2 linked regions of the Acidicapsa ligni genome follow. The main gene of each other region encodes a partner of the protein of the gene in region 2 in a complex. Links are inferred from orthologs where the notes say so. Each region holds a gene or a part of one and is shown on either strand. Other genes may lie near its edges.

Region 1 (11,701 bases), on a different replicon or contig from region 2:
GATTCCCAGGTATGAGCCGATTACCTGGCCAGAAGCGGCTGGCGTGATCCTGCTGGCTGGGACAAGCCTGGTGGTCGGTTTGTACCCACGGCTGCTGCTGGATGTGATTACTCCTGCAACGCATGCATTGCTCATGGGAGGCCGCCCATGAACGGCGTGAACTACTGGAATCTGTTTGCAATTACACTGCCTGAGAGCCTGCTCGAAGTCATCTCGCTGGTGGTGCTGATTGTCGATCTGGGCCTGCTGCGCAAGAGCTCTCATGCAACGCGTATGGCCGTGGCAGCGGTGCTTGGAGTTGTAGGTTGCGCTGCTTCAATCTGGTGGCTGTCAGGACATGCAGGGTCCGAGGCGGCTGTTGGAGATTTTCTTGTTGCGACGCCTTTGGTGGCCGCAGCACAGATCGGAATATTGATCCTGACCGGGCTGGTGTTGCTGCTGAGCATCAAGGCAGAGTTCTCGCGTAATCCAGGCGAGTTCGTTGCTATCGTGTTGCTGGGCACAACCGGCATGATGCTGGTAGCAGCGGCGCGCGATCTGCTGATGATCTTTGTCGCGCTTGAACTACTGAGCCTGTCGCTCTACGTGTTGACCGCCTTTGCAAAAAACTCGGCGCAATCGGCTGAGGCTGCGCTGAAATATTATCTCTTCGGTGGAATGTCCGCCGCGCTGATGCTCTTCGGATTCAGCTATCTTTACGGCCTTACAGGAACGACTAGCCTGCCGGGTATAGCGCAAATGCTTGCGACAGGAGCTACGAGTCCATTGCTCATCGTAGCCCTGGTGCTGGTGGCGGCGGGGTTAGGCTTCAAAGTGGCAGCGGTGCCGTTTCATTTATGGGCTCCGGACACGTACCAGGGAGCGCCTGCTCCGGTCACGGCGCTCATTGCTTCAGGGTCAAAGGTGGCCAGTTTTGCCGTGTTGGTCGCTTTGACAACAGCTCTCGCAGGTGCTTCCAGCAGCGCATCAGGTACATCCGCATCCAGCATGTCCGCATCCAGCATGTCATGGATCGTTCTGCTGCTGTGGATGGCTGCCGGATCAATCGTACTCGGCAATCTGGCTGCCCTGGTGCAGACCAGCGTAAGGCGATTGCTGGCATATTCCGCCATCGCACATGCTGGATACATGCTGCTGGGCATTGCCGCGCATACGCCGCAGAGTGGTGCTGCGGTGCTTTACTATGCGCTGACTTACGCCCTTACGACCGTTGGAGCCTTTGGCGTAATTGCCGTTGTGGAGCGCGCGACGGGAAGCGATCGGCTTGATGCCTTTGCTGGTCTCAGCAGACGCAGCCCATTGCTGGCCGGGACGATGCTGATCTTCCTGCTATCCCTGGCGGGCATTCCGCCGTTGGTCGGCTTCTGGGCCAAGTTCAATCTCTTTGCCTCAGTCTTGCGTGCTGGAACAATCGGCGTATGGGGCTTGGGACTTGTAGCAGTCGCGTTGGCGGCAAGCGCTGTTTCGCTCTATTACTATCTGCAGGTGTTAAAACGCATCTATGTGATCAAGCCGGTTCAGGCTGAACCGCTCGCCATCTCGTTCGTCGAGTTGACTACGCTGATTTTGATTGCGCTGGCTGTCATTGCGCTGGGGGTTCTGCCTGGCGCTCTCAGCGGCTGGATACAGCTCGGATAAAACCAAAATAAAATTGTATAGAGGATCGATGCGGCCATAGTGGAGAGTGCCTGGTCAACGGCCGTCCTCGTCTATGTAGTTCCATTCGTTGTAAAGCAACTCATACTTTTACGATGCCTTTAGCGACGGCTTTTCATGGCTGCATAACGGGATCGTAATGTCTTCTTACTGTTTTGCTTATGTAAAACTTATGGCTTCGCCTCTAAGAATAGAACAGCCCCGAATGGAATTTACGCGGCTAATGTGTTGCGTATCAGATGCTTTCGGGCTTCGCTACTGCTAAAAAAACTGCGGTAATAGAAGGCTTACAATCGCTGACTTCATTGCGACTGAAGGGCTTGGTATAGAGGAAAGAATGAAATCGAGCTTGAGCCGTCTGTTGTATGTAAACGTCATAACTCTGGTATACGTACTATTTTTTTCGCTGCCATCCGCATCTGCTCTCCAAAGTGAAACTGCGGGGAAAGATTCCGTTACGCCCATTGAGGCTTCTGGAACTCCGCAGCCGAAAGCGATTGCGCAGGGTACATTGAACATGCAGGGAGCGATGGCGTCACTGCCGTCTCAACCTGCAACTGCGGAAGGCGCAGATGCCCAGGCATCGGCTTCATCCCCAACTCCCGCGCCTTATTTCAAAGCCTCCGATGGCCTCTTCAAGCGATGGGGCAAGGCATATTTAGCGGACTGGACGGGAACCGCGCCGAGCGATCCTAACGCGCCGAAACGTCGTGGAACGGATGCGCCACTCTCATCCCCGCCATTTCCCTCCGCAGATTGGCCGATCGGTGGAACGCAGGTGATTGGTGCTCCTGACTATCAGACATACATGTTGCAGCAGGCCATCAGTAAGGACCAACTGAAGTTGAGCCGCGTGAAATGGTATGGCTACATTTCCATCGGCGCGAATGGCTCGACCAGCAATCGCAGCAATGCGAGTAAAGGCATTCCTGCTAATTTTCCATCGGCCTACGATGAGTTCTCAAACACGATTGTTCTTGATCAACTCGCACTCTACACAGAGCGCCTTGCGGACACAACTCAGACCGATCATTTCGACTGGGGATTTCGTCTGACGAATCTATATGGGCAGGACTATCGATTTACAACGAGTCACGGAATGTTCAGCCAGCAGTTATTGGTAAAGAATGCGCAGTATGGATACGACCCGGTGATGTTTTATGTTGATCTCTATTTTCCCAAGTTGGGTAAGGGAGCCGATCTTAGAATAGGCCGGTATATCTCCTTGCCGGATATCGAAGCGCAGCTTGCGCCGAATAACTATACCTACTCTCATTCCATTTTATATACGGTGGATTGCTACACGCAGTTAGGCGCAAACCTCACGACCAAGGTCAACGATCATTGGACTTTTCAGGCTGGCATCTCTCCAGGCTGCGACACGATGCCATGGACGACGGATGCGAAAGTAACCGGAAATGCCTGCGCGGTTTATACGTGGAAAGTTGGCGGCGATACGCTTAATACATGCGCCAACTCGATCAACGACGGTAAGTACGCTTATAACAATCTGGCTGCTTACTACGAAACCTGGTATCACAAAATCAATGACCACTGGCATACGGATACAGAATTCTGGTACCAGTACATGCGAGACACGCCAAACATGTATTGGTATAACACCGGAGTTTCACCGTCCGGCACGACTCCCTGGCCGGAGCACACTGCTGCAAATACGACGTTGAATTTTGGCGCAGTCTGCCAGGATCCGCGGCTACCGGCGAGCCAGCAATCAGCACGATGCTATGCGCAAGAATGGGCTGTGGCCAACTATGTCGAACATGATTTCTGGCATCACACGGCCTCGCTCAACATTCGCAACGAACTTGTCAACGATATCAAGGGTCAGCGCACCGGTACTCCTGGCTACTATGAAGAACACATGGTGGGCTTCGATTTCTGGGCTGGTTCCACTGTGACTTTTCGGCCTGAACTTAGCTACATGCATACATTCAGCCCGTATGGCCTTCACGCATTGGATATAGATCCTGGATCTTCCGTAGCGGCGCTCTCAAAGCTGGCTCCGGGAGAGACAGCAGCAACAGCGATGGGATTGATTGGTGCCAAGACGCAGGCACTTGTGCTCGCGGCGGATATTATCTGGCACTTTTGATCGACCTGTTATTCGCTTATTGAGGCCCGCGTAGAACCGTGCAAACCGAGGCACAAACCGGGCCTCCAATATTGAAAGTTGCAGCATGTTCTGCGGCCTTGACCTGCAATGGAGCAGGTACTTTTTGCAGGAGTTGCCACGCTGCCCAGCCGATCATCGCGATGCCTGTTGCACCAACCGGGTGTCCCTTGGCGATGAGGCCGCCGGATGTGTTGATGCCGCATTCACTCCCGGGTGCGGCGTTGCCATCGGCCCAATAAGCAGCGCCTCTGCCGGGTCTCGCACGGCCGAGAATTTCGGTGCCCAGCGCTCCCATCACCGTAAAGCAGTCATGAATCTCCGCAGCCTGAATCTCTGCGGGAGTGATCCCCGCCATTGCATATGCAGAGTTCATGGCCTTGTAGGCTCCGATGGGTTCAAGCACCTGGCGCTGTTGATGCTGTAGTGGATCAACAGCCTGTCCCCAGCCCGCAACCTGTACGCAATCATGCTTGTCTATTCCCAGGCGAACCAGGCCTTCTTCAGTCGCCACGATGATCGCCGCGTAACCATCGGTGATTTGGGAGCAATCGTACGTCTTGAGCGGCAGGCCTTCTACGAGATAACGGTTGGGGCCGGCGATGGTCATTGCCTGTTCGACTGTCAATTCGACGCTCCGCATCTGGGCAAATGGATTGTGCCGGGCGTTCGCGTACTCCTGCACGGCAATGGTTGCTAGGTCAGCTTCCGATACGTTCCAGGTCTTCATGTAAAGCTGCATGATTTCGGCGAAAATATGAGGAAAGACAAAGGTCTTGCCCTCGCGCTCCGTTGGGTCAGAGAAGTAGCCGAGCGCCTCGCCTACGCGCTTGCCATCGGCTCGTCCCTCGGCATCGCGCATCTTTTCGAGGCCCACGGCGATAGCTGTTTCGCCCATCCCTGCCTGCAGTTTTGTGATGCAGGAGAGTACTGCCTGGCCACCCGAAGCACAGGCGTTCTCGACAGCTTCAAGGGGCTTTGCGGCCATGCCCGGAACTCCGGCAAGCAAACCCGCGAGCAACCCCTGCTGATGCAGCGAGAAATTGCATGCCGCAGCAATGGAACCTGAATCGAGTTGATCGGCGGTAATGCCAATTTCAGCACAGGTATCCGTAACCGCGAGGCGAATCATTTCGGCCTGTGTGAGCGACAACAACTTGCCAAATCTGGACTGGTGATATGCCGCAATGTAGATAGGTTTCATCGGTACCTTTCAACGGGTGAGAATACCATAGCCAAGGCATCGTGCGATTCGATAGGATTGCGGTGTTTACTGCATGTGAGGAAACCCAATGCGCATCGATGCGCACCAACATTTCTGGCATTACACGGACGACGAGTATGGTTGGATCACGGACGCGATGGCCGCGATTCGAAGAGATTTTCTGCCTCGCGATCTAGTGCCTTTGCTGGATGAAGCAAGCATCGATGCAACGATCGCCGTTCATGCGCGTCAATCTCTACATGAAACAAACTGGCTCCTCGATCTGGCGGAAGAGCATGCGTGGATTGCAGGCGTTGTCGGTTGGGTTCCGTTGGCCGAGGCTGGCGTCAATGCTGAAGCCGAGAAGGCGTTGGCGCTTCTGGTCGAGAACCACAAACTCAAGGGCGTTCGACATGCATTGCAGGGTGAGCCGGACGAGTATTTTGAACGCGATGATTTCAATGCAGGCGTAGGGCTGTTACGGAAATATTCGTTGTCTTACGACTTGCTGATTCTGGAGCATCAATTGCCAATGGCTCTTCGTTTTGTGGACAGGCATCCGGAGCAACCGATCGTGCTCGATCATGCGGCCAAGCCGTTGATTGCGGCTCAGGTGTTTGAGCCCTGGCGCGCGCGAATTCACGAGCTTGCCAGGCGGCCGCATGTTTCGTGCAAGCTCTCCGGGTTGGTGGCCGAAGCGGACTATGAGCATTGGACAGTGGATGATCTGCTGCCTTACGCAGAAACAGTGCTGGAGGCTTTTGGACCGAAGCGTATTCTCTTTGGCTCGGATTGGCCGGTATGCACGGTGGGCGTGAGTTATTCGCACTGGGCTGCGGTGGTGCACGATTTTATTGCTCAGCTCAGCGTCGAAGAGCAGGATGCAATCCTCGGTGGCAATGCGGCCAGGTTTTACGGTATTTCTCAAATTCAATAAGTGATTCGCAATAAGTGATTAGATTGACGAATTCAATGAGGCGGTAGTCGTTTGAATATCTCTGTACCAGGTGTCGACCGAGGTCCGGTTGCTGGATCTAAACAACCTATCGTACCTGCTGGCCGCATGCTGCCATTTGTATTGGTGACAGCGCTTTTCTTCCTGTGGGCAATACCAAATAACTTGAACGATATCCTGATCCGTCAGTTCATGAAGTCATTTGCCTTGTCACGTTTTGAGGCTGGCTTTGTGCAGACGGCGTTTTATCTCGGCTATTTTGGATTGGCCATTCCCGCCGGAATGATCATGCGTCGATTCGGTTACAAGACAGGTATTCTCACTGGATTGTGCCTGCTTGCATCGGGCTCGTTTCTCTTCTGGCCTGCGGCGAATGCTGGAAGTTATAGCTTCTTTCTTCTGGCACTGTTCGTAATCGCGTCCGGCCTGTCGTTTCTGGAGACGGCGGCCAATCCGATGATTGTGCGCATTGGCTCTCCTGAAAACTCGGAACAGCGATTGAATCTCTCGCAGGCGTTCAATCCCCTGGGCAGTATCTGTGCCGTGCTGGTGGGAACGCTCTTCATCTTTTCCGGTGTCGAGTTGACGCAGAGCCAGGTCGCAGAGCGGCAGGCTGCAGGAACTTACGCCGCATATCTGCACTCGGAGATTCTTCGCGTCATCACTCCGTATCTTGCTCTCGGTGTAATTGCGTTGCTGCTCGCATTGCTTATCGCGCGCACAAAATTTCCATCACTTGATGCCGAAGAAGAAACGCAGGACGCAGGGCACGGTCATGGTCTCGGAGTGCTCTTGCAGCGGCATTTTCTTCTCGGACTGGCTGCGCAGTTTTTGTATGTGGGCGCCCAGGTATGCACATGGAGCTACTTCATTCAGTATGTACAGTCGTACGCGGGTGTTCCCGAACGCACCGCGGGCTACATGCTCACCGGCACGATGGCGGCGTTTGCGATTGGTCGATTTCTCTCCGCATGGCTATTGAAATTCATTCGCGCGGATAGGCTGTTGGCGCTGTTCGCTGTCGGCAACGTGGTGCTGGTGCTTGTTGCTATTCTTCAGACGAATTGGATCGGCGCGATCTGCCTGCTGAGCAGCAGTTTCTTCATGTCGATGATGTTCCCGACGATTTTTGCGTTGGGCATTCATGGACTGGGATCACGCACCAAGACTGGCGGATCGCTGATGGTGATGGCGATCATCGGCGGTGCGGCGCTCACTCCATTGATGGGCAAAATCTCTGACGGGTTGAGCGTGAGTATCGCTTACACCGTGCCGTGCATCTGCTATGTTGGCGTGGGGCTCTATGCCTGGTTTGGCGCACGGCCCAAGGCAATGAAAACTATTTAGAACAGAAGCAATCAAGCGCTCGAAAAAAGCCTCCGATTTTTGCTTACACGCAAAGGTCGGAGGCTTTTCAATTGAGGACGAATGCTTTATCCGGCAATAACAGGATTGACGATTTGCCCCAGTCCTTCGATGGAGACAGTCACCGTTTCGCCTGCCTTGAGCCAGCGCTTTGGAGTGCGGCCCAGGCCGACGCCTGCGGGCGTGCCGGTGCTGATGATGTCGCCGGGCAACAGCTCGGTGATCGAGGAAATATATTCGATCAGCTCAGGAATGCGGAAGATCAGTTCGCGCGTGTTGGAGTGTTGCAGCACTTCGCCGTCGATCGAGAGCTGAATGTCCAGTGCGTGCGGATCGGCAATCTCATCGGCAGTCACGATTGCAGGACCCAGTGGGCAGAAGGTCGGGAGGCTCTTCGAGAGCGACCATTGCGAGGTGGAGAACTGAATATCGCGCGCGCTGACGTCATTGAGAACCGTGTAGCCGTAGACGTGATCCATCGCGCTGTATGCGGGAATGCGATAACCGCCTTTGCCTAGAACGACTGCAAATTCAGCTTCGTAATCCGGCTCCTGAGTGATGGACGGCAGGACGATGTTTTCGCCGCTCGCGATGATCGACGGAACCATCTTGAAGAAGACGACAGGGAACTTGGGCAGCTCCATCTTCGACTCAATGGCGTGATCGCGATAGTTGAGACCAATGCAGAAAATACGCGGTGGGTTGGCGAGTGGCGCATGCAGTTTTACATCCGCGAGAGGAAGCTTTGCTGCCGGTGTTGCAGGCCTGGCTGCGCTGCTGATCACTGCGAGCGTATCGCTGAAAGAAGAGGATAGATCCGCAACTTCACTGGTGGCTTCGAGCAGGTAGCCAGGGCGGATCTTGCCGTCTGCGGCTGAAAAGGAAACTAGCTTCATAAGTATTCTCCGAGTGAGTTATGCAGCGGTCCAGCCGCCGTCGAGTGTGAAGAGAGATCCGTTGATAAATCCAGCTTCGCGAGAAGAGAGATAGCGAACCATGGAGGCAACTTCTTCCGGCTGTCCGAGCCGGCCCATCGGCTGACGCGCTTTCAGTTCTTCGCGAATCTTTTCTTTCTCGTGCGCGTGATACTTGTCGAGATAGCCTTCGACGAACGGAGTCTCTACAGTGCCGGGGCAGATGGCGTTGACGCGCAACTCTTTCGCGTATTCAACGGCGAGCTGACGGGTCATCGCAAGCACCGCGCCCTTGGTGGTGCAGTACGCGAAACGCTGCTTGATGCCGATGAGTCCTGCGACAGAGCCAATGTTCACGATGCAACCCTTGGAAGGGCTGGCCAGGAGCAGAGAAAGCAGGCCACGCGTGACCAGGAAGACGGAACGCACGTTGACATTGAGCAACTTGTCAAAGTCTTCAATGGACGTAGTCGCTACGCTGCCCACGTGGCCGATCCCCGCGTTATTGACGAGAATATCGAGCTGGGGCAGGATCGCCGCGACGGCTTCAATGGATTCGGTGCTTGTGACATCCATCTTGACTGCGCGTGCATTGCCGAGTGACGTTGCGAGAGCTTCGGCTGCCGACAGGTTGATGTCAGCGATCCAGACGAAGGCTCCGGCCCTCACCAGTTCTTTGCTGGTAGCTTCGCCAATGCCGCTTGCACCGCCCGTTACGAGCGCATGCAGGCCATCCAAACGAAAGGCATTGTCCGTGGTTGCAGTTGTCATTTCGCCTCGCTTTCAATCTCAGGTAAAGTTTGTCCGTCGAGTTCGCTGGAGAGATAAGCGGCTTCGACTGTGCGCATGGTATCGAGTGCATCGGAGACTCGTGTTGGGAGTTCGCTGGATGCGCCGCAGACAAAGGCCTGCAACGAACCCATAGATCCCATGAACGCTTCCGGAAACCAGTTGCCCTCGGTTGGCAGCGTCTGCCATTTGCCTGCGTCTTCGCCGGTTCGAGGTGCATAACGCAGGCGATCGGGCTTGCCCGCAGGATAGTCTAGGTTCACGCCCATGATGGCCTCAAGCGCGCCTTCTGTGCCTTCCCAGGTGACCTGGCTTTGCTGCGTCTCGGGATAGGTATGCGCGTGTGTAGAAGAGATGCTGACGCGCTTCCAATCGTCGTATTCGAGGATGATGACAGAGCGCGTTGCAACCAGATCGGGAGTCAGCGGATTACGCGACGTCTTGGCGAGAACCCTGCGCGGATTGCCGAACCACGCGCGGCAGAGATCGACGTAGTGGATGCTGTGATAGAGAATTTCAAGTCGCGAAAGCCGCGCCATAAAGTTCCAAAGATCCCAGGGCATAAACACGGTGACGTCGACTTTCATATCGTGGACGTCGCCGATGGTTCCTGCCAGTGCGATGTTGCGTGCAGCCTGCATCACTGGGGACCAGCGAAGCTGAAAATTGACAGCGGCTGTCAGGTCTTTCTCGCGACAGAGGCGCTCGATGGCGACTGCTTCGGCGAGAGTTTCGCCCATGGGTTTCTGGATCAGGACCGCGGCTCCATCCGGAAGCTGCGCCAGAACTTTGAGGATTGCGTTTGCCGGTACAGCTACATCGAAGATGACCTCGGACGGAAGCTGCGGCAATGCCTCAGCAACCGAGGAATAAACCTTCGGAATATCGAACCTGGCCGCGAGCGATTCTGCCTTGGTCTTGTCTGGATCAAGGATGGCAATAACCGGAAAACCAGCTTTGCGATAGGCGGGCAGGTGCGCATCATTCACGATGCCGCCAGCTCCTACGGAGACTATAGGGCGTGGAATAAAGTTCAGTTCTGACGCGTTCAGTTGTGAGTTAGAAATAGGAATCAGATTGGACACGGTCATAGTGCGTACTTGTTCTCAGGGGGGATTTTTCTTGCCAGACGGGGAAATCATACATGGTAGCGTCCGGCATTGTCAGTCATCGATAAAGTTGTGAACTTCGTTTTTGCTGTGACTGCGTGCTTTCGGTGCAGTTCCGAATGGTGCAAGAGGATGCGAGATGGTGGGAGGAGATGAAGAAGAAGCCGTGCAAGGAATCCGGCAATAGAGTCAGGCCATAAAGGTTGGTGCTTTCCTGCTAGTGTTTCCCCAGCCGTGGCTAATTTTCCGTTGGGAAAGCTTCCAGCTTATGGCCGCCATCACGCTGCTTGACCAGCATTTGTACTTTACCTTCAGCGGCATCCAGTTCCTGCTTGCATGCGGCAGACAAGCTCACGCCTTCTTCAAACAGCTTGAGGGACTGCTCCAGGGCAAGGTCGCCCTGTTCCAGTTGTTCGACGATAACTTCCAGCTTTTTTAGTGACTCTTCAAATTTTGCCATCGTGCTGTAATTGCTCCTGAATACTGCGAACGCGACGAAATACTTATCGCGGAAGGCTTGTTTGTGGCAACACGGAAGCGATGGCTTCAGCGGCCAGTGCGTAACGGCCAAAGGGTGCGCTGACCTGCACTCCCTGGACCATCGGGCGTGCTTCCGTAAGCATCTCCTGGGCGATTCGGACGCCCTCCATGCGAGCGGCATCGGGATTTTCTGCCTGGGCCATGCGCAGCATGACTGCTTCGGGCATGGACACGCGCAGGTCGTTACGCATGAACTCGGCATTGCGCAGGCTGGTGAGTGGCCAGATACCGGCGATCACCGGAATGCGGAACTCCTCGATGCGCTTGAGAAAGCTTTCCAACAGGCGCAGATCGAAGACCGGCTGCGTGATGGCGTATTCAGCCCCGGCTTCCACCTTCCACGCGAAGCGGCGAATCTCCTGTTCAATATCTGGGACACCGGGATTGGCGGCGACGGCAATAGTGAAGTTCGTCGATGCCCCAATCGAATTGCTACCGATATCGAGCCCGTGATTGAGGCGGCGGACGATATTGACGAGACCGATTGCATCCACATCAAAGACCGCGGTTGCGTCGGGATAGTTGCCCAGCTTGGGCGGATCGCCGGTGAGGCAAAGAACATTGCGCAGGCCGATCGACGAAGCTCCCAGCAAATCGGACTGGATACTGAGGACGTTGCGGTCGCGGCAGGTGTAATGCAGCACCGTTTCAATGCCGGCCTGCTGCTGAATCTGAATGCAGAGGCTCTGAGCGCTCATGCGAGCAGAGGCGCGAGGCGAATCCGGAATGTTGATCGCGTGAACGCCGAGCGAGGCTAGGAGGCGAGCGCCTTCAATCTCCTTAATGCAATCGATCCCACGTGGTGGAACAATTTCAACCAGCGTGACGAAAGTGCCTTCGGCAATCAGCGCTCCAATACGGGAGCGTTCCGCGAGCGGAGCCGGAGGAATTTCAATGGTGTTTGTAGCAGTTGCATTCTTCTGGGCCGCTATTCCGGAGGCCGAATTCTGGTTGCGATTTTGGGCATCGATAGCCCGGATGGCTGACTTCATGGCGCGGATATGATTCGGAGTGGTTCCGCAACAGCCGCCGACGAAT
Region 2 (11,804 bases):
CAGCTTGAATTTTCCTCTGCGAAGGGCGAAGTCGTACTCCGTGCCGAGGTGCTCCATCGCGACGAATTCGGGGAACGTCTGCTGCGTTTTGAGCCTGTCCAGGATTTCTTCGCAGCCATCGACGAGATCGGCCACATGCCGCTTCCACCCTACATCCATCGCGACGATGCGAACGCAGACCGCGAGCGCTATCAGACCGTCTTCGCCGCCGAACGCGGTTCCGTGGCTGCTCCCACCGCAGGCCTGCACTTCACGCCCACAGTACTGCAATCGCTCGAATCCAAAGGCGTGGAAATTGCCAAAGTAACCCTGCACGTAGGCCTCGGAACCTTCGCTCCTCTGCGCGTCGAAAACCTGGACGAAATCCATCTCCATCGCGAACGCTACACACTCTCCACGAATGCAGCAGACGCCCTCAATCGTGCGCATCAAGAAGGCCGCCGCATCGTCGCCGTAGGCACCACCGCAGTTCGCACCCTGGAGCACTGCGCCGAGGCCGCCAACGGAGCCCCGCTCGTTGCGCACACCGGCGAAACCGCCATCTTTATCTCGCCCGGTTTCCAATTCCGGCTGGTAGGTGGCCTGCTGACCAACTTCCATCTTCCGCAGTCCAGCCTTCTCATGCTTGTGAGCGCCTTTGCAGGCCGGGAGAAGGTGCTTGCAGCCTATCGCCACGCCGTTGCGGAGCGCTATCGCTTCTTCAGCTACGGCGACTGCATGTTCATTGCCTAGAACCGCTCTGACGCGCACCCCTCCACGCTGGTAGACTCGCAGACGATGAGTGCTGACACAAAGCCGCCCGTATTCCTGCTCGACACCATGTCGTTCATCTTCCGCGCCTACCACGCCATGCAGCGCAGTCGCCCAATGTCCACGCGCGGAGGCCTGCCCACGGCAGCAACGTATGTTTTCGTAAACATGATCCAGAAGCTGCGTCGAGATTTCTCGCCACATTATTTTGCCGCCGTCTTCGACGTGAGTGGAGCAGTCTTCCGCGATGCCAAGGCGCAGGAAATTGGTCCGCTGCGCCGATGGAGCAGTAAAGAGCAGGCCTTTGTCGAGACCAGCTACGAGGGCTACAAAGCCCAGCGCGAAGCCATGCCCGAAGACCTCGCGCGACAGCTCCCGTACATCCGCCGCTCACTCGAAGTTCTGCACATCCCCATTCTCGAAGCCATCGGATTTGAAGCCGATGACGTCATCGGCACACTTGCGCGTGAGGCCTCAGAGCAGGGCCACGAAGTCTTCATCGTCTCCGGCGACAAGGACATGATGCAGTTAGTCAGCAAGCATGTGCGTGTCCTCAATCCTCAAAAAGATAACCTCATCCTCGACCCCGCAAAAGTAATTGAAGTGCTCGGCGTACCGCCGGAGCAAGTCATTGACGTGATGGCTCTGCGCGGCGACTCCATCGACAACATCCCCGGCGCACCCGGCATCGGTGATAAAGGCTCAGTCGAACTCATCCAGCAATTCGGCAGTCTCGAAGCAGTCCTCGACCGCGCCGATGAAGTCAAGCGCAAGACCTACCGCGAATCGCTTCAGCAAAATAGAGCGACCGTTCTACTCTCCAAAGAGTTGGTCACCATCGACTGCCATGTACCGATAGAACTCGATCTCGCACGAATGCAAACCACCGAGCCCGATCTCGAAGCAGCCCGCGAGTTGTTCACCGAACTAGAGTTCACATCGCTGCTGCGCGAACTCGCCCCCAGCGCACAGAAGCCGACCGCTGAATTGGTCGACGATCCAACAGAGGATCAAATCGCCGCTATCCATGCGGCTGCGCGCGTACACGGCTTCGCATTCGCGCTCGACAAAGATGCTAAAGTTGCGAAGACCGAAGCAGCCTTATCCGGCGAATCAAGCGAAGAGATAGCCGAAGAAGAGTCTCTTCCGCCCATGCCTTCGCTCATGGACATGTTTGATCAGGTGGCTCAGGCCGACGATACTAAGTTGGAGCAATCTGCAGCCATTCCCGAATACGTCGGCGTTTCTGTCAAAGCGCAAAACGAACCCGAACTCGCAATGCGCATAGCACTATCGCCTCAACTCAAAGCACTATTGGAAAATGAAAAAATCGCCAAGACCGTCCACGATTGGAAGACGACGCAGCACCGTCTCGACGCGTTCAACGTAAGCCTGCACGGGCCAATCACGGACACAATGCTGCTCTCCTACTCGTTGAACCCAACCCACTCTACACAAACTCTCGTCGATGTAGTCGCGCGCAGCGGACAGACCGTGCCTATATCGCTGGCAGGCGCAGCCCACGCAATTCAAGCGTTGTTGCCAACCCTGCGTGCACAGGTTGAGGAACATGGACTTACTTCCGTTTACGAAACCATCGACCTTCCGCTGGTCCCCGTTCTCTACCGAATGGAAAAGGTTGGTGTGCGAGTGAATCTAGGCGCACTCGATGAGCTCTCGCAACGCTTCGGCTCAGAGATTCAACGCGTCAGCGAACGAATCTTTTCACTGGCCGACAGACGCTTCAATGTGAACTCTCCCAAGCAGCTCGGCGAAGTTTTGTTCACCCACATGGGCCTGCCCAAGCCACTGATCTATGGCAAAGGGAAAAAGATTTCGACCGCGCAGGATGTACTCGAAGGTCTTGCGGAGGAACACGAAATCGCCCGCCTGGTCATTGAGTTTCGCCATCTCGCCAAGCTCAAATCAAACTACATCGACGCATTGCCATTGCTTGTCGACAGCGACTCGCGCGTACATACGACATTCAACGCAGCGGCCACAGCAACGGGCAGGTTATCTTCCACCAACCCCAACCTGCAAAATATCCCTATCCGCACCGAGCTGGGCCGCGAGATTCGCGCGGCCTTCGTTGCCGCACCAGGCTTCCGTCTGCTCTCGGCCGACTATTCTCAAATTGAGCTTCGCCTCATGGCCCACTTCAGCGAAGACCCGTTGCTCACGGACGCATACAAGACCGACCGCGACATCCATACGCTTACTGCAAGCGAAGTCTTCGGTGTGCCTCCCGAGCAGATGGATAAGCAGACCCGCGCTCGCGCCAAGGCAGTCAACTTCGGCATCGTCTACGGCATCTCCGCATTTGGACTGGCAGCGCAACTCGGCATTTCGCAATCAGAGGCCAGGACCTATATCGAACGCTACTTCGAACGCTACGCAGGCGTGAAGAAGTTCATCGAAGATACCGTGGAACAAACGCGCAAAGACGGCAGCGTCAAGACTCTCTTCGGCCGCACCCGGCCCATCCCCGACATCGAAAGCCGTAACGCAAATCAACGTGGCTTCGCTGAGCGGACCGCAGTCAACACGCCCCTGCAAGGCACAGCAGCAGACCTGATCAAACTGGCCATGATCACTATCGACCGCAAACTGACAGAAGAAAAACTCCGCACCAGGATGGTCCTGCAGGTTCACGACGAACTCTTATTCGAAGTCCCCGAAGAAGAAACAGAAACCATCACCGCACTTGTCAAAGACGCCATGCAAAACGTAATTCATCTGCGCGTGCCGATAGTAGCCGACCTTGCATTCGGCCATAACTGGCGCGATATGGAGTAACGTTTGCCTGAGAAACATTTGTCGGATTGGCGTTACTCTACGGAGTAACGCCAAGTTCAGCCCGAATAGCGCCAGAAATAGCCTCGGCATGATGCCGCATCAGCTCTTCGCTTTCCGCCTCGATCATCACGCGAGCCAGCGCCTCAGTGCCGGAGTAGCGAATCACCACGCGTCCCGAATGAGCTAACGCAGCCTCAGCCGCTTGAATGCGTTCCACCACCAAAGGAATCTCCTCCAACGGACGCTTCTCACGCACCTTGACGTTAACGATTACCTGCGGAAACACCTTGAGATCGGCCGTCAACTCTTCAATCGTCTTGCCCATACGAGCGATCAGGTCCAGCACAACAAGCGCAGTCAACAACCCATCACCCGTAGTAGCAAGATGCGGAAATAAAATATGTCCCGACTGCTCGCCGCCCAGCGCAGCATGACGCTGCTGCATCAGCTCAAGCACATAACGATCGCCTACATTCGCCCGCAGCATCGTAATATCGCTACGTTTAAGCGCTGCCTCCAGCCCCATGTTCGACATCGTGGTAGCAACCACAACGTTATCCGTAAGCAGCCCACGAGACTGCAGATCGCGTGCAGCGATCAGCAGCAACGCATCCCCGTTAATGACGTTGTCGTGAGCGCCCGCAGCAAGACACCTATCCGCATCGCCATCAAAAGTCAATCCAAGATCTGCACCATGTTTCATCACTTCAGCAGCTACAGTCTTAGGATGCAGAGCCCCACAATGATCATTGATATTACGGCCATTGGGTGTGATATTAAGCAACGTCACATCGCCACCCAATTTCGCGAAGAGCCGCGGAGCAATCGCAGCCGCGGCGCCGTTAGCGCAATCGAGAATGATCTTCTGCCCATCGAGCTTCAGATCAGGTACAGCCGCCAGCAAAAAGTCGATGTACTCCTGCGCATAATGCGCCTGATCTTCAATTGGCGGCAGCGTTGCAGGATCAGGCGCAGTAGTCGATAGCGCATGCTTGAAAATCACTTCTTCAATTGCCAGCTCAACCTTATCCGGCAATTTATAACCGTCGCTGCCAAAGAGCTTGATGCCGTTATCTTCCCATGGATTGTGGCTCGCCGAGATCACAACTCCAGCCTGGAATCCATGCGTGTGCGCAAGAAAAGCAATGGCAGGCGTAGGCACAATTCCCGCACTCTCAATCTCTGCTCCGCCAGCGCGCAATCCGGCAGCCAGCATGGCTGTAATCCACGGACTGGACTCACGCGTATCGCGCCCAAGAATCACGCGTGGAATGATAGCCGCAGGTCGCAATGAATGCGCCAGGGCCAAGCCGACCGCATAGATCGTAGTTGTATCGAGTGGAGCAATGCCCGCAACGCCGCGTATTCCGTCCGTACCGAAGAGCTGTCTCATGTGCTTGTTTTACGATCCTTCTTGATTGATCTGGATGTTGTTTCTACACGGCTGATAAACGTACCGTCCCCAAGCTGAGTCGCGACCTGTTGATTCGTAGTCAACCGCTCTATCGAGCGCACAATCACGCCATTCTCATCCTGAACAAGCGCATAGCCACGTTGCAGCACTGCCAGCGGTGACAACGATTGCAACTGGCCGCGCAGCGTGCCAAGAGCCGCGCGCCGGTTGGCCACGTGAACCTGCGCAGCGCGATATAACCTGTCTTCTCCGGCATGTGTGCGATGCTGCTTGCTTGTCAGGCTGCGATCGAGTGCATGATGAAGCCGTGATTGCCATGCGGAAAGCGCTTCACGCGCAGCCCCAAGCTGCTGGCGCGGGTCATGACGCAGCACCGCAGCACGCAATTCTGTAACTGCAAGTCGATCTTCGCGGAACCGTGCGACCATTGCATTTTCCATGCGAAACGCAAGCTCATCAAGCCTTTGCTCCAGCCGGTGCAGAGTCGTCATCATGCGCTGTTCCGTGCGGGATGCAGGCAGTCGTGCAAAATGCTGGCGTGCCTGCAAAAGTTGAAAGCGAATACCGCGGTCGATCCGTTGCTCAAGCGCCTCAATGTAGTCGGCAATCTTATGCTGTGCCTCGGTAATCAACTCAGCAGCAGCAGAGGGCGTAGGCGCACGCAGATCCGCCACAAAGTCCGCAATGGTGAAATCCGTCTCATGCCCTACAGCGGAGACCACAGGTAGTTCGCTCGCCGCAATCGCGCGGGCCACACGCTCACTATTGAACGCAGCCATATCCTCAAGCGAGCCGCCACCACGCGCGATCACAATCACGTCTGCAATGCGAAGTGCGTTCATTTGTACCAGCGCTGCTTCAATCTCGGCAGCCGCTGCGTCGCCTTGCACGCTGACCGGAACGACCACAACATCCAGACCCGAGTGACGACGGCCAACAATATTCAGAAAGTCACGAATGACCGCGCCGGTCGGTGAAGTAATGACAGCCACACTACGCGGAAACGCAGGCAGCGGCTGCTTGCGATCCTGCTCGAAAAGCCCCTCGGCCTTGAGCTGATCGCGAAGCTGTTCAAATGCCAACTGCAGGCTCCCCGCGCCAACCGGCTCCATCGTCTCAGCCACGAGCTGTATCTGTCCGCGCTGCTCGTAAATAGTGACCTTGCCCCGCACGCGAACATGCAGGCCATCCTCCGGGCGAAATCGCAACAGTTGCGCCTGGCGACGAAACAGCACCACCGGAAGCTGCGCCTCGGCATCCTTGAGCGTGAAATACAAATGCCCCGAAGAAGCAGGACGATAGTTGGATATTTCGCCCTCGACCCAAACATCTCCAAATTCCTGCTCGACAACCTCACGCGCCTCAGAGACGAGCTGATGGACAAGCCATGTTCGACGCGCACGATCCCTGCTTCGGCTTGTCGGTTCAGGCTTTGTTTCAGAAGTCGGACTGGCCTCCTCGCGCGCTCCAAACAGGAGGTCGAGCTGCGGCTTGGCTGTGCGTTTCGGGCTCACCGGATTCTCATCACCAATAAGCAGTGTAACGGGTGCCGCATCGACCCGCGCTTGCAGATCAGGCACTGGCAGGAAATGAGAGGCTGGAATGGAAGGCCAGCAATCGCACAGGAATCGACGATTGCGCTTTATATAGCCAGCTCTATCCGCGGCTGTGAATCAAATCTCTGATTTCCGTTACCCAGCCCGTAAGTTCATCCGCGTCTGCCGCGGATACATCCTCCACCAGTAGTAACTCCGCTCTGCGAGCTAACTCCGTGCCACGCGGAAGCCCGAACATGCCCAAGGTCCCCGCCAGTTTGTGAGCCGCCGCATGAGCCGCATCGCGTGCGTCCTCTGGGAGTGAGCCTGCATCAAGCGCTCGCGCCGCTGCTTCCAGAGTCGCTACTCGCGCCTCAATATCCGGCAGGAATTTCGTCCACATTCGGGCCAGCACATCAGCCATCGGGGGAGGGGTAGTTGCCATGACAATCAGCGCGCGGCGCCTACTCCCAGCCCAGAACTTTTGCCATCTGCGAGGCGAGCGTCAGCGGGTCAAACGGCTTCAGAAGAACCGCCTCCACGCCCAGGTCTGCAAAGCGCCGTTGGTCCGGCCCCTGCACCTTCGCGGTAAGCAACAGGACAGGAATCTTTGCCGTTGCCGGATTTTTGCGCAGTTCGCGAAACGTCGTCGGCCCATCCATGCCCGGCATCATCACATCCAGCAAAATCGCATCCGGCTGGTGCTCGGCCGCGCGCTCCAGTCCCTGCGCACCGGAGTTGGCAACGATCACATCCCAACCGGCAATGGTTTCCAGGCTCAACGCCGCTACCTGGCGAATATCGTCTTCGTCGTCAATGATCAGAATTCGGCGGGACAATAGGGACTCCTCACAGACAGCCTAATCCGCGTGCAGGCCACGATAGCCAGGTCAATTCGCCGTGGACCGATGTTGCCCGTCGTCGACCGGCGACGGATGATTCGATAACTGCTCCGGATTGGATGTTTCTTCCATCTGACGCGATCGGCGCAACATCGTCAAGACCAGAGACTCAAGCTGTTGCGGCTGTACTTTCGCTTTCGTCAAAAACTGGGTCGGTCCCAATTTGAGATGTGCCCGTTCGCCCGGGCTGATCTCGCGTGCGGAGTAGACCACCAGTGGCAGATTCGCCAGCTCTTCATGCTGACGCAGCCAGTCAACCACATTGAAACCATCGCCGTCCGGAAGCGAAAGATCGAGCACAATGAGCTGCGGACGGAACGTAAAGCAAGCATCCAGCGCGGCCTGGCGAGTATGCACCAGCTTGATCTCGATGCCGTCACGAGAAAATACCGCGCCGATGACACGCGCAAGATCAATATCGTCCTCGACCACCAGGATGCGGGCTTTTTCTCCTGGACTGGATAGCACGCGGGCCAGTTCAGAGAGCAGAGTTTCATCGTCCGGCGATTGCGGCACCCACCCATCGGCCCCCGCCGGTAGAGGCAGCGCCGGATTCGGATGATCCACGCTCAGCAGGACGATCGGCACACCATTGGCCGCTGTCTCCTGGCGCAGACGAGGCAAAATCTCCCATCCGTTCAGCCCGTCCAGCGAAATATCTACCAATATCGCCTCAATCCCCATACTCGCGACTCCATCCGGGCTGGGAACAGCGCAGAACGCCAGCGCCGCGAGCGTCTCTTCCACAGACGCAGCCTCAACCACGTGATAGCCCTGGCGGCGCAACTGATTGGCCAGCAGCGGTCGCGTCGTAGCATTGGCATCCGCCAGCAGAATCCGTCCCCGATCCGGCTCGATGATGGGAGTTGCCGAGGGCAGCGCCAACGACGGTTCAAACGGCAACAGAACGCGGAACGTTGACCCCAGCACCGCGTTACGCTCTGCCCAGATGCGCCCGCCATGCTGCTGCACGATTGTCCGGCAAATCGCCAGCCCCAGCCCACTGCCGCCCTTCTGCCGAGAGTCGGAAGCGTCCACCTGCTGAAAACGGTCGAAGATCGAGTCCAGCTTGTCCGCTGGAATACCGCGTCCCTGGTCGATCACCGAAAGCGTAACTCCGCTGGAACCCTCGCGCAGAGTGACAGAGACGGTTGACCCCTCCGGCGAGAACTTGACGGCGTTCGAGAGCAGGTTCGTGATGACCTGCAACAGCCTGTCCGGGTCGGCGATAAGCTGCACCAGGTTTGTATCGTGGATAAGCTGCACGCTCGCCGCATCCGCCACCGGCATCATGCCATCAATCGCCTGTCGAACAATCTCACTCAGCGCTATCGGGCGGAACGAAAGCGGTTCGCGCCCACTCTGGATGCGTTCCAGGTCGAGAATATCGTTGATCAGCCGCACCAGCCGGTCCGAGTTGGAAAGCGCAATGCGCAGCAGGTTGGCAGCCTTGTCATTGATCTCGCCCAATATGCCCGCCGACAGCAGCCCCAGCGCGCCGCGAATCGAAGTCAGAGGCGTACGCAGCTCATGGCTCACCGTCGAGACAAACTCATCCTTCATCCGGTCCAGAGCAAACCTCTGGCTGATGTCGCGGAAGCTCAGCACCGTTCCCGAATACCGTCCCTGGTCCAGGATCGGCGTCAGTGAAAATTCAGCAGGGAAGCTCGTCTCATCGCGCCGATAGATCGTAATTTCGCCCGCAGCGGCAATCCTGTGAGTCAGCGCCCGCAACAACGGGCAATCCTCACCGCAGTTATTGCCTCCCGGCATATTTCCATGCAGCAGCTCGTGGACCGAAATTCCGGCAAGCACCTCAGGAATGGCCCCCAGCAGTCGTCCCGCCGCCGGGTTGACCAGGGTGGCAATCCCGCTGCGATCCGCGCCACAAATCCCGTCGTCGATCGTATCGAGCAGAATCTGCTGTGTACGATGCAGACCTTCCACGCGATCCTGTTCCCGCGAACGAGCCAGCATCTGCCCCAGCGATGCAGAGACCGTCTCCAGCGTAGCCATCGTCTCTCGCTCTTCCCGCTGGCGCTGCTGGCAATAAAACTCCAGGATCGCAATCAGGCGGTTGCCCACGCGTACCGGGATCGCCCATCCCGTCGCCAGCTTATGCCGCAGGGCAGCCTGTATGCGTGGCGTCGGACGTTCCGCGGTCAGATCCGCGACCCACACTGCCCGCCCGCTGGTCCACACCCGGCCCGGCAGATCAGCCCCCCGGAGGATGACCTGGCCCATATTCTCCTGGATCATTTCTTCGCTGCTCTTGCCCGGCGCACCCCATGCCGAGTGAAAGTCCAGCCGGTCCTCGTCCTCATTGACGCTCCAGAGCATCGCCGCATCCCAGCCCTGCGAAAGGCAAACCGACTCCAGGATGCGCATCGCCGCCACTTCCGGCGAGGTGCTCTGCCCAATAATCTGGCTCACCACCAGTTGCAGCGCCAGCCGTCTTTCGCGCTGCTTCTGCGGCGTAATATCCCGCAGCAGGCAGCGAACAGCCAGCGGATTATCCGCTTTCTGGCGGCGGCTCATGCTCAGTTCCAGATCCAGTACGCGCCCGTCCATCGTATGCGTGCGCAGTGGAGCATGCTCCACCGTTTCGCCTTCCAGCGCCAGCCGAAAGAGCCGCCCAACCTCTGACCGGCAATCGGGACTGAAGACCATCTCCAGCGATTCCAGCTTTTCAAAGGAGCTGTCCACAAGCCCAAAGCACGACTTCCAAACCGGATTGACGTATACAAACTGTCCCGCCGAGTTCAGCGTCGCGATCATCTCATTCGCGTTTTCAAAGAGATCGCGGTAGCGCTCGCGCGACTCTCGCAGTGCCCGCTCCTGTCGATGCGTCAGCGTCTGATCGAGCGCCACGGTAAGAATTCCCGAAGGATTGCCCGCCCCATCGCGAACCGCGGAAAGATAAAGCGTCGCCGGAAAGGTGCTGCCGTCGTTGCGCCGTAACTCCAGATCGATCCCGCGCAACTGGCTCGGTGGAAACTGCAATACATAGTTGATGCAGTCGCTCATCGGGTCCGCCGGAGCAGCCGGGCCATCGACGTTCGGGTGTAATTTACGAAGCCACTGGCCTACGCGTTCCAGTTCACCCGGAGCAAAGACCTCGGAGATCTGCGCCGTGCCCACCAGCGCCGACTTGCGCAAGCCCAGAATGCGTTCCGCGGAAGGATTGATATACGTGAATTTGCCGCCCAGATCCGTCGCCAGCACCATCGGATTCGTGGAATGCAGCAGCGCTTCCGCCAGCTTTGCGGCCGAAGTGTTCTCCTGTTTACCCCTGGTCGGCGACGGGCGAAACAAAAGCACCAGCAATAACGGGATCAAGGCCCCCACCACACCCACAGTAATCAAATTATTGACGGATGGGCCCCAATACACACGAGCAGCCGCCGCAGCGAGAACATACGCGGCTAAACATCCAATGAGGATTCGGACTGATGTAGCGCTGCTGGTCTTCAAGTTCGATCGGCCCCGATCCCACGCACTCCCCGGTGGGGTTGAATGTTACCTTCGTTCCGGGTAATGCCCAGGTAATACATATCAGCTACAACTTTTGTGTTAGCTAAGTATAGGGTACTTTGAGCCTCAGAAGAGTTATTTTTCGAGCGTGACAGGAAATCCCACCTTCTGCAATTCGGCATTCTTCTGGTGCCCCCATTTATCTATATCGGCAAAACATCCGGATATACTCTCGGCTATGGAAATATTTAGTTCTCACTCCTTTTCGCGTCAACTTGCTGCTGGTGCGTTGATCCTGACCCTTTTTGCCCCGGTTCCCAGCTTCGGGTGGGGAAATGAAGGTCATCGCATGGTTAACCGGCTTGCCGCCAGCGCCCTGCCCGCCGACGTCCCGGCTTTCCTGAAATCCCAGTCCGCCATCAACGAGATTGAATACCTCGGCCCGGAGCCTGATCGCTGGCGCTCCCACGCCGAACCGGAACTAAGCGCCGCCCAGGCCCCTGAGCATTTCCTTGACCTGGAACCGGCAGATGCTCTCGGACCTCTGCCGCACAAGCGTCTCGACTTCGAGTCCGCCGTTTTTGCCCACGGTCAGCGCCCCGAAAAAGTCGGCCTCCAGCCCTGGGAAACCGATGAAGTATGGCAGCGCCTCAAGGCCGCCATGCGCGAATACCGCCGTCAACTCGCCGCCAAAGAGGACACTCACCCCGTCGAGCAAGCCATTCTCTTCTACTCCGGCTGGCTCGGACACTACGTCGGCGATGGCTCCCAGCCCCTGCACACCACCATCAACTACGATGGCTGGGTGCTCAAAGAAAACCCCAATGGATTCACCACCGAACACGGCATTCACTGGCGTTTTGAAGGACCGTTTGTCGGGGCAAGCATCAAGTCTGAAGATGTAGCGAAAAAGATGACCGATCCCAAGGT

The links.
Region 1: the proteins of xseA (region 2) and OHL19_RS09465 are in contact, whole or in part, in a cryo-EM structure (PDB 8TXR), measured with the Escherichia coli proteins. The link is inferred for Acidicapsa ligni from one-to-one orthologs.

What each region holds. Positions count from the first base shown.
Region 1 is NZ_JAGSYG010000002.1:731,894-743,594, forward strand. What follows is about bases 8,973-11,701. They hold OHL19_RS09465 (exodeoxyribonuclease VII small subunit), read right to left. Parts: upstream 10,584-11,701; coding sequence 10,362-10,583; downstream 8,973-10,361. Other genes in these bases: OHL19_RS09455 (SDR family NAD(P)-dependent oxidoreductase), read right to left, coding at 8,973-8,996; OHL19_RS09460 (Gfo/Idh/MocA family protein), read right to left, coding at 8,993-10,105; OHL19_RS09470 (bifunctional homocysteine S-methyltransferase/methylenetetrahydrofolate reductase), read right to left, coding at 10,627-11,701. Also shown: OHL19_RS09420 (complex I subunit 4 family protein), read left to right, coding at 1-151; OHL19_RS09425 (NADH-quinone oxidoreductase subunit N), read left to right, coding at 148-1,638; OHL19_RS09430 (porin), read left to right, coding at 1,994-3,769; OHL19_RS09435 (thiolase family protein), read right to left, coding at 3,786-4,991; OHL19_RS09440 (amidohydrolase family protein), read left to right, coding at 5,080-5,928; fucP (L-fucose:H+ symporter permease), read left to right, coding at 5,980-7,293; OHL19_RS09450 (fumarylacetoacetate hydrolase family protein), read right to left, coding at 7,380-8,207; more of OHL19_RS09455, read right to left, coding at 8,226-8,972. UniProt on the Escherichia coli protein: Bidirectionally degrades single-stranded DNA into large acid-insoluble oligonucleotides, which are then degraded further into small acid-soluble oligonucleotides.
Region 2 is NZ_JAGSYG010000006.1:156,663-168,466, reverse strand. What follows is about bases 4,209-7,040. They hold xseA (exodeoxyribonuclease VII large subunit), read right to left. Parts: upstream 6,478-7,040; coding sequence 4,939-6,477; downstream 4,209-4,938. Other genes in these bases: OHL19_RS19015 (response regulator), read right to left, coding at 6,963-7,040; OHL19_RS19020 (Hpt domain-containing protein), read right to left, coding at 6,620-6,943; glmM (phosphoglucosamine mutase), read right to left, coding at 4,209-4,942. Outside these bases: tRNA preQ1(34) S-adenosylmethionine ribosyltransferase-isomerase QueA, read left to right, coding at 1-732; polA (DNA polymerase I), read left to right, coding at 778-3,549; more of glmM, read right to left, coding at 3,587-4,208; more of OHL19_RS19015, read right to left, coding at 7,041-7,337; OHL19_RS19010 (PAS domain S-box protein), read right to left, coding at 7,389-10,874; OHL19_RS19005 (S1/P1 nuclease), read left to right, coding at 11,113-11,804. UniProt on the Escherichia coli protein: Bidirectionally degrades single-stranded DNA into large acid-insoluble oligonucleotides, which are then degraded further into small acid-soluble oligonucleotides.